Regions from separate parts of the Sediminibacillus dalangtanensis genome, predicted to be linked through region 2. Evidence: a T-box and tRNA genes for the amino acid it is inferred to sense, from the RefSeq annotation. Region 2 holds a T-box; the other holds one or more tRNA genes.
What was found. The T-box of region 2 lies ahead of pheS (phenylalanine--tRNA ligase subunit alpha). A T-box ahead of a tRNA ligase gene usually reads a tRNA of that ligase, here a tRNA-Phe.
Positions count from the first base shown of each region.

Region 1 (7,646 bases), 210 kb from region 2:
ACAGTACTGACAGTGGGACTAGTTAATGCCGGTTTTATGACTCTACGGCAATCAATAGGAGTTATCATGGGTGCCAATATCGGCACGACCGTGACAGCCTTTATCATTGGTATTGATTTAGGAGAGTACGCCCTGCCGATTATGGCTGTCGGTGCATTTATGCTCTTTTTCTTTAAAAATAATAAAGTGACCTACCTGGGACAGACGATTTTTGGATTCGGGTCTCTGTTCTACGGTTTGGAATTAATGAGCAGCGGAATGTCTCCGCTACGTGATGTACAAGCTTTTCATGATTTGACTTTAAACATGAGCTCCACTCCTGTATTGGGCGTAGTGATTGGTACGTTGTTTACCTTTATCGTCCAAAGCTCCAGTGCTACGATTGGTATCCTGCAAGGCTTGTTCGAACAGGGTGCGATCGATATCAACGCAGCACTGCCGGTGTTATTCGGGGATAACATCGGGACGACAATCACTGCGATTCTTGCTTCAATCGGAGCAACCATTGCAGCGAAACGTGCAGCATTCACCCACGTTATCTTCAATGTGATAGGAACGACAATCTTTTTGATTTTGTTGCCTTTGTATACGAGGTATGTTTCTTATTTGCAGGATGTGTTCAATCTCAACCCGGAAATGACGATCGCTTTTGCTCACGGCAGCTTCAACCTGGCGAATACAATCCTCCAGTTTCCGTTCATCGGGGCGCTGGCATTTATCGTGACAAAACTGATACCTGGTGAGGATACAGTGATCGAGTATAAACCGAAGCACTTGGACCCGATTTTCATCCAGCAGTCTCCGTCGGTCGCTCTTGACCAGGCAAAAGAAGAGGTCATCCGCATGGGCGAATACGCATATAAAGGCTTGGAAGAAGCCAGCTTGTACTTGAATAATCATAGCCAAAAGCATGCAGATATGGCTCTCCAAGTAGAAGGGGCGCTGAATAACCTAGACAAGGAAATCACGGAGTACCTTGTCAGTTTGTCAGGTACGTCCTTTTCGGAAGCAGATAGTGCTAAACACTCTGCTTTAATGGATTCCGTCCGTGACATTGAAAGAATCGGCGATCATTTCGAAAATATAGTCGAGCTGGTCGATTATAAGATATCTAACAAAGTGGTTATCACGGAACAAGCGCAGCAGGATTTGAATGATATGTTTGATCTTACGTTAATTACGGTAAAACAAGCGATTAAGGCGCTTGGGGAAATGGACAGGGAAGAAGCCTTGGCGGTTGTACAAAAAGAAGATCAAATCGACCAAATGGAGCGGGCTTATCGGAAAAAGCACATTATCCGTATGAACGAAGGCTCCTGTTCCGGGCCGGCAGGTATTGTTTTTGTCGATATCATCAGCAACCTTGAGAGGATCGGCGATCACGCGGTCAATATAGCGGAAGAAGTATTAGGGGAATAATGAAAAAGGGTGCCGGAAGGGTTTGGCACCCTTTAATTATCGAGAAAATGACGAAGCGAATCAAAAAAATATAAAAAATGCTTGAATGGAAGAAAAGGACATGCTATTATTATTTTTGTTGCTGATTTAAAACATTTGCAAAAAGCATTGACAATCGTACATATTCATGGTAAATTATATTTCGTCGCTTCTACAAGTTAGGTCGAAAGCTAATTAATTTTTCCACAGTAGCTCAGTGGTAGAGCAATCGGCTGTTAACCGATCGGTCGTAGGTTCGAATCCTACCTGTGGAGCCACTATGGCGGTGTAGCTCAGCTGGCTAGAGCGTACGGTTCATACCCGTGAGGTCGGGGGTTCGATCCCCTCCGCCGCTACCAACTTAATATGGCGGTCGTGGCGAAGTGGTTAACGCACCGGATTGTGGCTCCGGCATTCGTGGGTTCGATTCCCACCGGTCGCCCCATATTAATTAATACAAGGACCCTTAGCTCAGCTGGTTAGAGCTATCGGCTCATAACCGATCGGTCGCAGGTTCGAGTCCTGCAGGGTCCACCAACAACTCGAGGAGGATTACCCAAGTCTGGCTGAAGGGAGCGGTCTTGAAAACCGCCAGGGGCTTCATCGCCCGCGGGGGTTCGAATCCCTCATCCTCCTCCATTACATAATTTCACATGATCTGGCATGTGAAAAAGTGGCAAGCATGATGAAGCATGTATTGGCTCGGTAGCTCAGTCGGTAGAGAGCCGCCAACATCCTGAATGGACTCCCATGTGCAGGCTTGCGAGGAGCGCATCTTCACCGAATGTACTATTAACGTGACGAGCACAGAACTTCCTAGAAATACCACGAAGCAAATAAACAGGGCGAGAAAAAAACTTATTTAAATTCTATTTATGGCTCGGTAGCTCAGTCGGTAGAGCAACGGACTGAAAATCCGTGTGTCGGCGGTTCGATTCCGTCCCGAGCCACCATTTTACTTTATGAAAATACATTGTAAACAGTAAGGGCAAGCATTCTGCAGCTTGTCTTTTTTTCTGTATAGAAAATTATAAATTTGACTGTCTGTGGAAAATTATTGGCTGAACCAGCCACGTCCAGCTCCAGCGCCTACCCCCTCAAGGTCTTAAGCCCACCCTCTGTGTGGCAAAAAGCGTCACGCCGAGGCTTTTCTTAAGCTTGTCGGTGGCCCAAACGATGTGGGTCATGCAGGCGGTTGCCACAGGACGTGGCGGCTTTAGCCTGTACTCCTTTTGTCCTGGCTCTATACTTTTTGTCGGTCCTTGAATGCTGTTTTTTCAATTAAAAATGGAAAAGATTCTAATTTTTGATGCATAAAAGTTGCAAGAAAAAACACGCTTTGATAATCTTGGTCTTGAAGGAAAGGTGATTCGTGTCACCTTTTTCTGGCTACATATCATTAAAAGGAGGAATTAACAATGGCTAAATTTGAACTACCAGAGCTACCTTATGCATACGATGCATTAGAACCGCATATCGATAAGGAAACAATGAATATCCACCACACAAAGCACCATAACACTTATGTGACAAAATTAAATGGCGCTGTGGAAGGAAACAGTGATTTGGAAAACAAATCACTAGAGGACTTGCTTTCAGATATCGACAGTGTTCCTGCTAAAGTTCGTACAGCTGTACGTAACAATGGCGGAGGTCACGCTAACCATTCACTATTTTGGACAGTACTTTCTCCTAATGGCGGCGGCGAACCATCCGGTGAGTTAGCTGATAAAATCAACTCAAAATTCGGCAGCTTTGACAAATTCAAAGAAGAATTCGGCAATGCTGCAACAGGCCGTTTTGGTTCTGGATGGGCTTGGCTGGTTGTCAACAATGGCGAACTGGAAATTACCAGCACGCTAAACCAGGATTCCCCTATCATGGAAGGAAAAACACCTATCCTTGGTTTGGATGTTTGGGAGCATGCTTATTATCTTAAGTATCAAAACAAACGTCCTGAATACGTTTCTGCTTTCTGGAACGTTGTAAACTGGGATGAAGTTGCGAAGCGTTACGAAGCAGCTAAATAAGATAAGTTTCCAAGCAAAAGGACTTGATGAGTTATTCTCATCAAGTCCTTTTTTAATGGTAAGGAAAAGAGGTCTTGATATCATGCTGTCTAACCGGCTTCACCCTTTTTCCTGCAATTCTTTAGCTTCTATATAGTTAGAAGTGTTTTTTTCCTTTACGGCCGGGATATTTCAATTCGGCGTCTTTTGTATAACTCCGTTCCTTTAGAAAACACTAAGTTTAACAGTAAAGGAGACGGGAAATATGAAAAAATCTTTACATTTACTATTAGGCGATATTGAAATAGACAAGGATTTAAAATTGCTACTGACAATTGGCGGGCTGTATTCACTTGGTATCTTTTTGTCGAATACTTTCGTAAATATTTATCTTTGGAAGCAATCAGGTGATTATATGGCAATTGCCCTCTATAATTTAGCTATTTATATTCTACAGCCGCTTACATTCATTCTGGCAGGACGCTGGGCCAAAAAAGTAGACCGGGTGATCGTCTTACGGCTGGGGGTGTTATTTCTCTCGCTGTTCTTTATGACTGTTTTGCTGGTTGGTGAACAAGCTGCCAAGTATAACATGTTACTGGGCGGCTTACTCGGAATCGGCTATGGTTTCTACTGGCTAGCTTTTAACGTCCTGACCTTCGAAGTAACCGAACCAGAAACAAGGGACTTTTTCAATGGATTCCAAGGACTACTTCAGTCGTTTGGAGGAATGATTGGCCCGATACTGGCTGGTTACATCATATCCAGGATGGCATCTTTTCAAGGCTATACCGTTATATTCGCCATTTCGTTCTCTCTATTTGTATTGGCGGTAGTCTGTACGTTTTTTCTGAAACGTCGTTCTGCTAAAGGGGTATTCCGGTTTGTCAGGATTTTTAAAGAACGGAATCAAAATAAAGACTGGAAAAGGGTCCTTTATGCCCATTCCTTTCAAGGTCTACGGGAAGGAATATTTGTCTTTGTGATTTCGGTTTGGGTGTTTATCACAACCAACAGTGAATTGGCATTGGGCACATTCAATCTGATTTTTTCCGGTTTTTCTTTTGTGTTTTATTATACCGCTACTAGGTTGATCAAACCCCGAATGAGAAAGGGAGCGATCTTTATAGGCGGGTTGTCCCTTTGCCTGTCCGTATTTTTGATTCTTATTCATCTGGATTATACGACGTTGCTTATATATGCAGGGATTATCGGTTTTTCTTACCCAATATTGTTCGTTCCATATGCCTCGATGACGTACGATGTCATCGGCAAAGCGTGGAGAGCCGCCGAGATGCGGATTGAATATATTGTCGTAAGAGAATTATTTCTCAACTTCGGCAGAATCACATCGATTCTTTTATTTTTGACAGCGGTCAGTATCTTCGAGGCGGAAACTGCGATTCCTTATTTGTTAGTAGGAGTCGGAGTAGGGCCGTTCATTATCTATTTCTTTTTGAAAAATATCGATTTGAAAGTGACAGAACCAAGGGAAAAACCAGCCATCTCCAAAGAATTGGCGGAAGAGGAAAATCGTTGATAAATAATAGTCTGCTCCCCGTAAAGATGTTATACTAACAGTAATGTACACTAATAAAGGGGGAGCGATATGGGAAAGAAGAAGAAAAAGCGAGCACAACTTCCCTTTCGTTTAAATATATTGTTTTTGTTTGTATTTTTGCTGTTTTCCGGCTTGATCTTGCAGCTGGGTGTGGTTCAAATCTTGAATGGCGAGGAAGCGCAGGATGAAATCGATCGAACGGAGAACACGATTTCGGAAATACCAGTACCACGGGGGAAAATGTATGACCGTTATGGGCGGCTGGTATTAGATAATGAACCGGTCCGCTCGATTACCTATACTGCTCCGAAAAATGGAGCGAAACCTGAAAAACGTTTGAAATTAGCGAAAAAACTTGCTGGTTATATTGATATAGAAGATGCCGAAGATAAAGTGAGTGAACGGGATAAAAAGGAGTACTGGTATCTCTTGAATGAAGAGGATGCTCTAGAGAAACTTACCGATGAAGAAAAGGAAGAAATGGACAACGGTGATCAGTACAATACGATGCTGAAACGGATTACGGAAGAAGAGCTGGCTGAAATTGAATGGGACGATGACTTGCTCGAAGTGATCGCTATAAAAAAAGAACTGGACGCTGCTTCGGAGCTATCTCCTCACATCGTTAAAAATGAAGGAGTCACAGAAGAGGAATATGCCAAGGTGTCCGAGCATTTAGGTGAATTGGAAGGAATCGACGCAACGATTGACTGGAATCGTATTTCTGCAGTGGAAGGTACTTTCTCCGATATTATCGGAAGTGTATCGAGCACGGAGCGCGGCATCCCGAAAGAAAATGAGCAGTACTACTTAAGTAGAGGATACAGCCCAAACGACCGTGTCGGCATCAGCGGGCTGGAGGAGCAGTACGAGGCCGAACTGAAAGGGACCAAAGAGAAAGTCGAATATATTACCAATAGCAGCGGGGAAGTTGTCAATACGGAGGTAGTCACTGAAGGACAGCGCGGAAATGATTTGATGCTGACCATCGATATGGAGCTACAACAGGCAGTTGATAAAATCGTCCGTGAGGAGCTGAAAACGGCAATAGAAATGCGCCCATCCAAAAACCAATACATGACGGATGCGTTGGTCGTCATGATGGATCCCCAAACAGGTGAAGTGTTGACCATGTCAGGCCAGCATTATGATAGGGAAGAAAACGAGTACCGCAACCAATCCTACCGGACGCTTTACGATGCACACAGGCCAGGTTCCGCTGTAAAAGGTGCAACTGTTCTGTCTGGTTTAGATGCCGGAGTGATAAAGCCGGGGACAGTTTTTCATGATACTGAAATAAAAATTGGACAATTGAAAAAATCTTCCTATAAGAACTTAGGGAACGTTTCTGATGTAGAGGCATTGGAGAAATCCTCCAACGTATACATGTTCCATATAGCCATGCGCATGGCTGGTGAATTCAACTATCACTACGGAATGAAGTCGATGAATTTTGATCCGCAATCCTTTACGACAATGCGGAATTACTTCAAGCAATTCGGCCTTGGAGTGGAAACAGGAGTCGATTATCCGTTTGAGGCGACTGGATACGTTGGTCCGAATCCTCAAGGGGGTAACTTGCTTGACTTTGCCATCGGTCAGTATGACACATATACGACGATGCAATTGGCCCAATATGTTTCGACAATCGCCAATGACGGTTACCGCATCCGCCCGCGGCTTGTCAGCGAGATAAGGTCGCCGAAGCCTGACCGGAATGAACTCGGAGCTGTCGTTGAGAGCTTTAATACGGAAGTCCTAAACAAAATCGAAATGGATGATAAATATCTGGATCGTGTCCATGAAGGATTCCGCAGGGTCATTACCCAAGGTACAGCAGCCAATCATGGTTGGGAAAAATACAGCGATTATAAAGTAGCAGCCAAAACAGGTACCGCAGAGAACGAGGTATATAAGGATGGTAAGAAGCTGGCTGATACGGAGAATTTAAGTCTTGTCGGCTATGCCCCGTATGATGAACCGGAAGTGGCCTTTGCGATCATCGTTCCAAATAATGGAACTGGAAATGGTCAATACGATATTAACCATAAAATAGGTACTAGAATTATTGGGAAATACTTCGAACTTAAAGAGAAACGTGATAAAGAAGGCGTGAAGAATGAATTGAAGCAGAGCAAGGAAGGAAAAGAAGAAGTAGAAGAAGATTAACTATATTATATACAACGAGTTTACTGGAGAAGCCCTTGGCGAATTGTTGCCAAGGGCTTCTTTAGTATTTGTATAGGAAATGATAAATTTAACTGCCTGTGGATCATTATTGGCTGAAACAGACACGTCCAGCTCCAGCGCCTACCCCCTCGAGGTCTTAAGCCCACCCTCGGTGTGGCAAAAAGCGCCACGCCGAGCGTGGGCTTAAGCTTGTTAGGGGTGAGCAAGGCGCTTGCGCTTTTGTTCAGTGAAAGTCTTGGCATATGTTGTCTGGCTTTCATTACCGATGTTTTCCTCTCCACCTCTTGGGCCTAATTATTCATCTATATATAAACTGCTTTAATAGCCTTCCTCTCAGTTGTTTAGGTAACCCAAGGCACTTTCAACCATCCTGGAAGAAGAATTTTTCGATAAAATCTACCAAAAAGGACTATTTATCTAGTAAATTTACACGATCTTTACAAGCAGTT
Region 1 is NZ_CP046956.1:2,258,942-2,266,587, reverse strand. It holds gene ERJ70_RS11460 (Na/Pi cotransporter family protein) at 1-1,419, shown strand, start outside; tRNA gene ERJ70_RS11455 (tRNA-Asn) at 1,641-1,715, shown strand; tRNA gene ERJ70_RS11450 (tRNA-Met) at 1,720-1,796, shown strand; tRNA gene ERJ70_RS11445 (tRNA-His) at 1,807-1,882, shown strand; tRNA gene ERJ70_RS11440 (tRNA-Ile) at 1,898-1,974, shown strand; tRNA gene ERJ70_RS11435 (tRNA-Ser) at 1,984-2,076, shown strand; tRNA gene ERJ70_RS11430 (tRNA-Phe) at 2,315-2,390, shown strand; gene sodA (superoxide dismutase SodA) at 2,856-3,467, shown strand; gene ERJ70_RS11420 (MFS transporter) at 3,712-4,986, shown strand; gene ERJ70_RS11415 (peptidoglycan D,D-transpeptidase FtsI family protein) at 5,056-7,176, shown strand.
Region 1: it has a tRNA-Phe gene. The T-box ahead of pheS (phenylalanine--tRNA ligase subunit alpha) is inferred to sense a tRNA for this amino acid. The anticodon was not compared.

Region 2 (7,646 bases):
AGCTGCTTTTAGCTAAAGCATGGGATAATCGAATTGGCTGTGCGATTGCCATTGAAGTGCTGAAGCGCTTAAAAGGTGAAAATCATCCAAATATTGTTTATGGAGTGGGAACGGTACAGGAAGAGGTAGGCCTTCGAGGCGCCCGCACTGCTACACATACAATCAAACCGGATATCGGTTTTGGTGTCGATGTTGGTATTGCTGGAGACACTCCTGGTATTTCCGATAAAGAAGCGGACAGTAAAATTGGAGAGGGTCCACAAATCATCCTTTATGATGCCTCGGCTATTTCTCACAAAGGATTGCGTGATTTTGTACTGGACACGGCAGATGCCAAGAAAATTCCTTATCAGTATGCCACAATGGCTGCAGGTGGAACAGATACAGGTTCTATCCACTTAACGGCAAATGGTGTTCCGGCATTATCCATCACAGTTGCCACACGCTACATTCACACACATGCAGCAATTTTACATCAAGATGACTTTGAGAACGCCGTCAAGATAATCGTCGAAGTGATCAAAGGGTTGGATGAAGATAAAGTGAAAGAGATTACGTTCGGTTAAATGAAATCAGAAATGCTAAAGGAGCTGTCCATTCAGAACAGCTCCTTTTTGCTTTATACACGATAGGAATCCAGAATCTTGCCCACATAGCTTTGCGTTTCCTTAAAGGGCGGGATTCCATTATATTTATCCACATTGCCTGGGCCGGCATTGTAAGCCGCCAGTGCCAAAGAGGTGTTCCCGCTATATCGATCCAGCATTTGTTTTAAATACTTGGTTCCGCCCATGATATTTTGCAATGGATCAAAAGCGTTTTGAACGCCCAGTCCACGGGCTGTTGAAGGCATTAATTGCATCAAGCCCTGTGCACCTGCACCACTTTCGGCGTCGGGATTGAAATTAGATTCCGCTTGGATAACGGAACGGATTAATTTAGGGTCGACTCCGAATGTTTCTGCGGCTTGTTCGATATAACTGTCAATTGCTCCAGTATTACTCGATGTATTTTCTGTATAATCAATCTCAGGAGTATATACCGGCATAACCGGGGTGCTGTTGGCCATAGAAGAAGCTTCTGGCCTATTATTAGTTGATATTTGGGCAGTTGTCATCTGTTGTTGAAGTATTTGTTGAAAGGCAGTCTCTAGAAAGGCGGAATCACTAGATGAACCGTTTCCTCCATTTAAAATAGACATTGCCTGCATTTGGATGAGATTTTGAAGTTGTCTGATTTCCATGTATGTTCCTCCGGTAGGTAGGTCGTTACTTTCATATTACCTGATTTTGCCTGGACCGGCAACGGTAAAAACGACAAAAAAACCCTTATTTTTTAAGTGGCTCCGATACTGTGGAGAAAATATAAAATAACTGGTGAAATAACATATTACAACTCACTATGTTTTGCACCGTAAATAACAGCACAAATAACAACAAACAAAACGCTTGGAATTTTAATACCCCAGCGTTTTTTTATATTGTATAGGAAATTAAAAATTTAACTGTCTGTGGATCATTATTGGCTGAACCAGCCACGTCCAGCTCCAGCGCCTACCCCCTCGAGGTCTTAAGCCCACCCTCTGTGTGGCAAAAAGCGCCACGCCGAGGCTGTTCTTAAGCTTGTCGGGGGCCCACACGATGTGGGTCATGCAGGCGTTGCCACAGGACGTGGCGGCTTTAGCCTGTGCTCCTTTAAACAGGCGCTTGCGCTTTTGTCCTATTTCCTTGTTAAACGAAAGCCACCCGTTTGTTGATCAAAGTTTTACTAACACCTAATAACTTTCTTAATTCGTTTGTATCTTTAGGAGAAACAATATAACCATTTCTTTCGTGACCGATATACATTATTACGCTTTCTTCCCCCGCATTTCCAAGCTGGAGATGTAATCCATGAGTATTCCCATTTTCATAACGAATCAATATGTCGTAGTCAGGTTTCTCATTAGTCACATCCACATCATGACTTATTCCTTTGGTATTTTTCAGAACTTTTTCAAAACCTGATATCGTTTCTACTCGGTTAATCGTTAGGAAATAGTTTTCATTTAACCCAACATATCCTCCAGATTTTGAAATGGAAACTTCCGTTATTGTATCTAACAATGTCATTCGTTCTTTTGTAGCTTGGCAACCAACTAAAGTAATAGCCCCACATATCAAAAATGCTAACACCATAAACTTTTTCAAAAGTATTCCCCCGCCGCTTATTTAATACAAGTTTATTTTACTAAATGTTTATTGATATTCAATAATTATATATTCTTTATCATTATGTTATTTATGTTTTATAGATGTCTTAATTCGATTTCAAACAAAAAAAGCATTTATCATCACGAGAAATGCTTCGTTGTGCTGTTGTCGTATTGTTCTTTATTCACTGTCCTATCCGTTAGTTTAAGTGCGTTCTTTCACAAACCACATTTTTTAGCATAAAAAAGAGGCCGGGACAAAAGCATGGCCACTAAAGCAAAAACCGAACGAATTTTAAATGCCAATCAATTCGTTCGGTTTTTATTGTGATCACGATGCTTTTGTCCCAGGCTCGTTAATTAGTATGCTATTTCGTGTCTTTCTCCACCGAAACGGAACTACTTACTTATTTTTAGATGTGTAAGGGTGTTTTTTATATGATTCAGTAGGTTATATCCGGTTCTACAACTTATGCTTTGTTGCTGACGTAAGCTTCTCGGGAAGAGCAAGGCGCCTTCGCTTCTCCTGTTACTGTGCTTGTTGAACCCCTTTTTCAAGAGCGGACAACATTTCTTCTTTATCGGATTCGTCTGATTGTTGCCAAATCAGCTCGAACAACACGCCTAAACCAGGCAGCATTTTTTCTTCGCCGCTTTCAATAGCATCCAGTATCGTTGCCTCTAATTGTTCGGTATTATTGTCGGCTACATTGTCTAATATCGCTTTACGTAAATTCAAATCCATTTTTTCACCTCATATCTTTAATTATTCAGTATGTGATAGATAGTTTGACCACGATGTAGGGAAATATGTATGATAGAAAAGAATTTACCAAAAGGATGATGTACGTGATAACTTCTGTCCAAAACAGCAGGGTGAAAAACTGGCAAAAATTAAAAAAACGCAAAGAAAGAGTAAAAACAAACAACTTTATTGTAGAAGGTTACCATATGATTGAAGAGGCATGGAAAAGCGATTGGGACGTAAAGGAAGTTATTCTGGCTGATGGGGCGGTAATCCCTGACTGGCTTGAATATAAGGAAGCAATCATAGTTACCGACCATATTTTAAAATCGATAACCGATACGAAAACTCCTCAAGGTATTGCGGCTGTAGTGGAAGTAAAGCAGCCTGAGGAACAGAAGTTTGAGAAGCTGCTGCTCATCGACAATGTTCAGGATCCAGGCAATCTGGGGACCATGATCCGTACGGCAGATGCTGCCGGATTCGATGGAATTTATGTAGGTGCTGGGTCTGCGGATATTTATAATGACAAAGTATTGCGCTCGACTCAGGGATCTATTTTCCATCTGCCGATTTTTCAAACCGATCTACTCCCGATAATTGACCAATTACAGAATGATGATTTCGCAGTATGGGGTGCTGCATTGGAAAATGCCCGACCATATACGGCTTTACCGGTACCAAGAAAAGCAGCACTGGTTGTCGGAAACGAGGGTGCGGGAATTTCTTCGTCGATATTGGAAAAGGTAAACGACATCGTGTCCATTCCGATTTTCGGCAAAGCAGAATCTTTAAATGTCAGTGTAGCTGCAGGCATCTTGCTTTATCATCTTGCTTCAGGCGAAAAGTAATGGACGTTAAGGCTTGCAAGAAACGAATGCTTTTTCTATAATAATAAAATAACATGTATTATATTTACAGGCCGAGAAAGAGTCAGTAAATGATTACAAATCGATTTAGGGAGGAAATGCCATAGACTGAAAGCATTTCTATCGTGGTAATGATTGAATTTTCACTCTGGAGCCGACACTTGGACCTTGTTTTCCGGCAAGTAATGGTGTTCCGGATTTATTCCGTTATCAAACACGAGTGGGTGCATCAGGCACCAACAAGGGTGGTACCGCGATACATAAGTCTCGTCCCTTCTTTTATAGAGGGACGGGGCTTTTTTATGTGATAAGAGGTGTAAGTTCTGATGCGAGACTTGCTGGAGCTAAACAAAACGCTTCTTATTGCGGTAGAAAACAGGACGAGCGAGGAATCGTAAATCGGCTAAATTATCACTTGATGACGAAAAGGAGGTTCCTGCACATGAGGGAACGATTACAAGAACTAAAAGAGGAAGCGCTGGCCAAGGTAGAACAGGCAGACACGTTGAAGGATCTCCAGGATATAAGGGTGGCTTACCTTGGGAAAAAAGGACCGATTACGGAAGTTTTACGTGGAATGGGCAAGCTGTCGAAAGAAGAGCGGCCTGTCATCGGGGAGCTGGCAAACAAAGTAAGGGAAGCAATAGCCGGTGAACTGGACGTGAAAAAAGAAAAACTCGAGGCAAGAGAGCTGGAGGAAAAACTCAAAAAGGAAACAATCGACGTCACATTGCCGGGCCGTCCGGTCACTGTAGGCGGACCGCATTTACTGACTTCCATTATCGAAGAAATCGAGGATTTGTTCATCGGCATGGGATTCGAAGTACGGGAAGGTCCTGAAGTCGAAACAGATTATTACAATTTTGAGGCACTTAACCTTCCGAAGGGGCACCCAGCCCGCGATATGCAAGACTCTTTTTATATCACGGAGGAGCTGTTGATGCGCACGCATACCTCTCCAGTTCAAGCGAGAACAATGGGGAAATATCAGGGAAGCAAACCAGTCAAAATGATTTGTCCAGGAAAAGTGTATCGCAGGGATACCGATGATGCCACCCACTCTCATCAGTTCACACAGGTAGAGGGACTGTATGTGGATCGGAATGTACGTATGAGCGACTTGAAAGGTGTATTGAACCGCTTTGCCAAGCAAATGTTCGGTGAAGAAAGGGAAATCCGTCTGCGTCCAAGTTTCTTTCCGTTTACAGAACCGTCAGTTGAGATGGATATATCCTGTAAAGTCTGTCATGGAGAAGGATGCTCTGTTTGTAAAGGAACAGGTTGGATCGAAATACTGGGCGGCGGCATGGTTCATCCCCGCGTATTGGAAATGGCGGGCTATGACCCCAAAGAATACACTGGTTTTGCTTTCGGTATGGGGCCTGAACGAATCGCTATGCTGAAGTATGGTGTAGATGATATCCGGCATTTCTATACAAATGATATCCGTTTCTTAAAGCAGTACCATAAAGCGTAAATCAGGAGGAAAAAATATGTTCGTATCATTGAATTGGCTGAAAAATTATGTGGATATAGACAATATTTCACCAGAGCAGCTGGCTGAAAAAATAACAAAATCCGGGATAGAAGTGGAAGGCATCGAGTATGTTGCAGAAACAAGTTCAAATGTAGTCGTCGGCTATGTACAATCCTGTGAAAAGCATCCTAACGCTGATAAGCTTAATTTGTGCCAGGTGGACACAGGCGAAGAAGAGCTGCAAATTATATGCGGAGCCCCTAATATTGCTCAAGGTCAAAAAGTTGCGGTTGCGAAACCAGGCGCCGTATTGCCTGGTAATGTAAAAATCAAGAAAGCAAAGCTGCGCGGTGTGGAATCCCAAGGGATGATCTGCTCGCTGCAAGAATTAGGTATCGAAGAAAAATTTGTGCCGAAGGAGTTTGCGGAAGGCATCTTTGTATTTCCGGAAGATGCAGAAGTAGGTTCCGATGCATTGGAATTGCTGAATTTAGACGATGCAATTCTGGAACTCGGCCTGACGCCGAACCGTGCAGATGCGATGAGCATGCTTGGTGTCGCCTACGAAACATCTGCTATTTTGGATACACCAATTAACCTACCGGATGTATCAATCAACACATCGTCTGATAAGGCTGCGGATTATGTTTCCGTCAAGGTAGAGGATGCAGAGCTTAATCCATACTATGGAGCGTTTGTCATTGAAAATGTAGAGGTGAAAAACTCTCCTTTATGGATGCGGAATTATTTGATTGCTGCAGGCATCAGACCAATCAACAATGTAGTGGATATTACCAATTATGTCTTGCTGGAATACGGTCAGCCATTGCATGCATTTGACTACGATCGATTTGGATCAAAAGAAATCGTTGTACGAAGAGCCCGTGACAAGGAAACCATTACTACGTTGGATGATCAAGAGAGGGAGCTTTCATCCAATCATTTAGTCATTACCAATGGTCAAGAACCGACAGCAATTGCAGGAGTGATGGGCGGTGCAGATTCGGAGGTGTCCGACCAAACCCAAACGGTATTATTGGAGGCTGCTTATTTTTCTCCTGCCGCAGTCAGACAAAGTTCGAAAGATCATGGATTACGGAGCGAATCCAGCGCCCGGTTTGAAAAGGGAGTCGATCCTGACCGGATAAAAAGAGCCGGGTTGAGAGCATGCCAGCTATTGAGCGAATATGCAGAAGGTACTGTACTGCAGGGCACGGTAGAATTTGATGAATTGGACCGGTCCGAAGCCACTGTAGAAGTGAGCACGGAAAAAGTGAATGAACGACTTGGAACGGAAATAACCACAGAAGAAATTTCCGATATTTTACGGAAGCTTCATTTCGATTTTAAAGCAAATGATGGCATATTTATTGTTTCGGTCCCGAGCCGACGAGGTGATATTACAATATTTGAGGACATGGTAGAAGAAATTGCGCGTATATACGGTTATGATAATTTACCGTACACGCTTCCTGCTGGGGCAGGACAGGCAGGTGGCCTGACATCACGGCAATCGTTAAAACGGGAAATCAAACATTATATGGAAGGTGCTGGCTTAATGGAAGCCATTACGTATTCCCTGACCAGTAAAGAGCGGGCAGAAACACTGGTAAGCCCGGAAGTCCGTGAGCATGCAACCGAATCGATTCGTTTATCGATGCCGATGAGTGAAGAGCACAGCAACTTGCGGTTAAGCATTCTTCCGGAACTACTGGCCTCTTTTTCGTATAATACAGCCAGAAAACAGGCAAATCTCGCCTATTACGAAGTAGGTACCGTATTCGTTTCCCCTACCACTGAAAAATTGACGGAACAGCCCCGCGAATTATTAAGGGTTTCCGGGGCTGTTACAGGGGATTGGCTCCTTCATCCAATGCAGCAGGAAAAGAAACAAGCCGACTTCTTTTTGGTTAAGGGTATTGTCGAGGGATTGCTGGATAAATTAGGAATAGTGGTAACATTTAAACAAGCTAAATTAGAAGGAATGCACCCTGGCAGAACGGCGCAGGTATATTTAGGAGCACAATCAATTGGTTTTCTTGGTCAGCTGCACCCAACGCTGCAGCAATCCTATGATTTAAAAGACACTTATGTATTTGATTTGGATATGGAGACATTATTAGATCAGATAAATAACGAACCAGATTTTTCAAAGATTCCGCGTTACCCATCTGTATCAAGGGATATTGCATTAGTGGTCGATCAGGAAATCCCGGCCGGCGATATCAAAGCCACGATTGTAGAAAAAGGTGGTACGCTGTTGAAGGATGTTCAAGTATTCGATGTTTATCAGGGTGAGCATCTACAGGCTGGTAAAAAGTCGATCGCCTTCAGCTTATTTTATCAGGACCCTGAGCGAACGTT
Region 2 is NZ_CP046956.1:2,472,093-2,479,738, reverse strand. It holds gene ERJ70_RS12500 (M42 family metallopeptidase) at 1-566, shown strand, start outside; gene ERJ70_RS12495 (lytic transglycosylase domain-containing protein) at 620-1,243, opposite strand; gene ERJ70_RS12490 (YhfM domain-containing protein) at 1,731-2,189, opposite strand; gene sspI (small acid-soluble spore protein SspI) at 2,721-2,936, opposite strand; gene ERJ70_RS12480 (TrmH family RNA methyltransferase) at 3,035-3,787, shown strand; T-box leader at 3,852-4,083, shown strand; gene pheS (phenylalanine--tRNA ligase subunit alpha) at 4,248-5,282, shown strand; gene pheT (phenylalanine--tRNA ligase subunit beta) at 5,299-7,646, shown strand, end outside.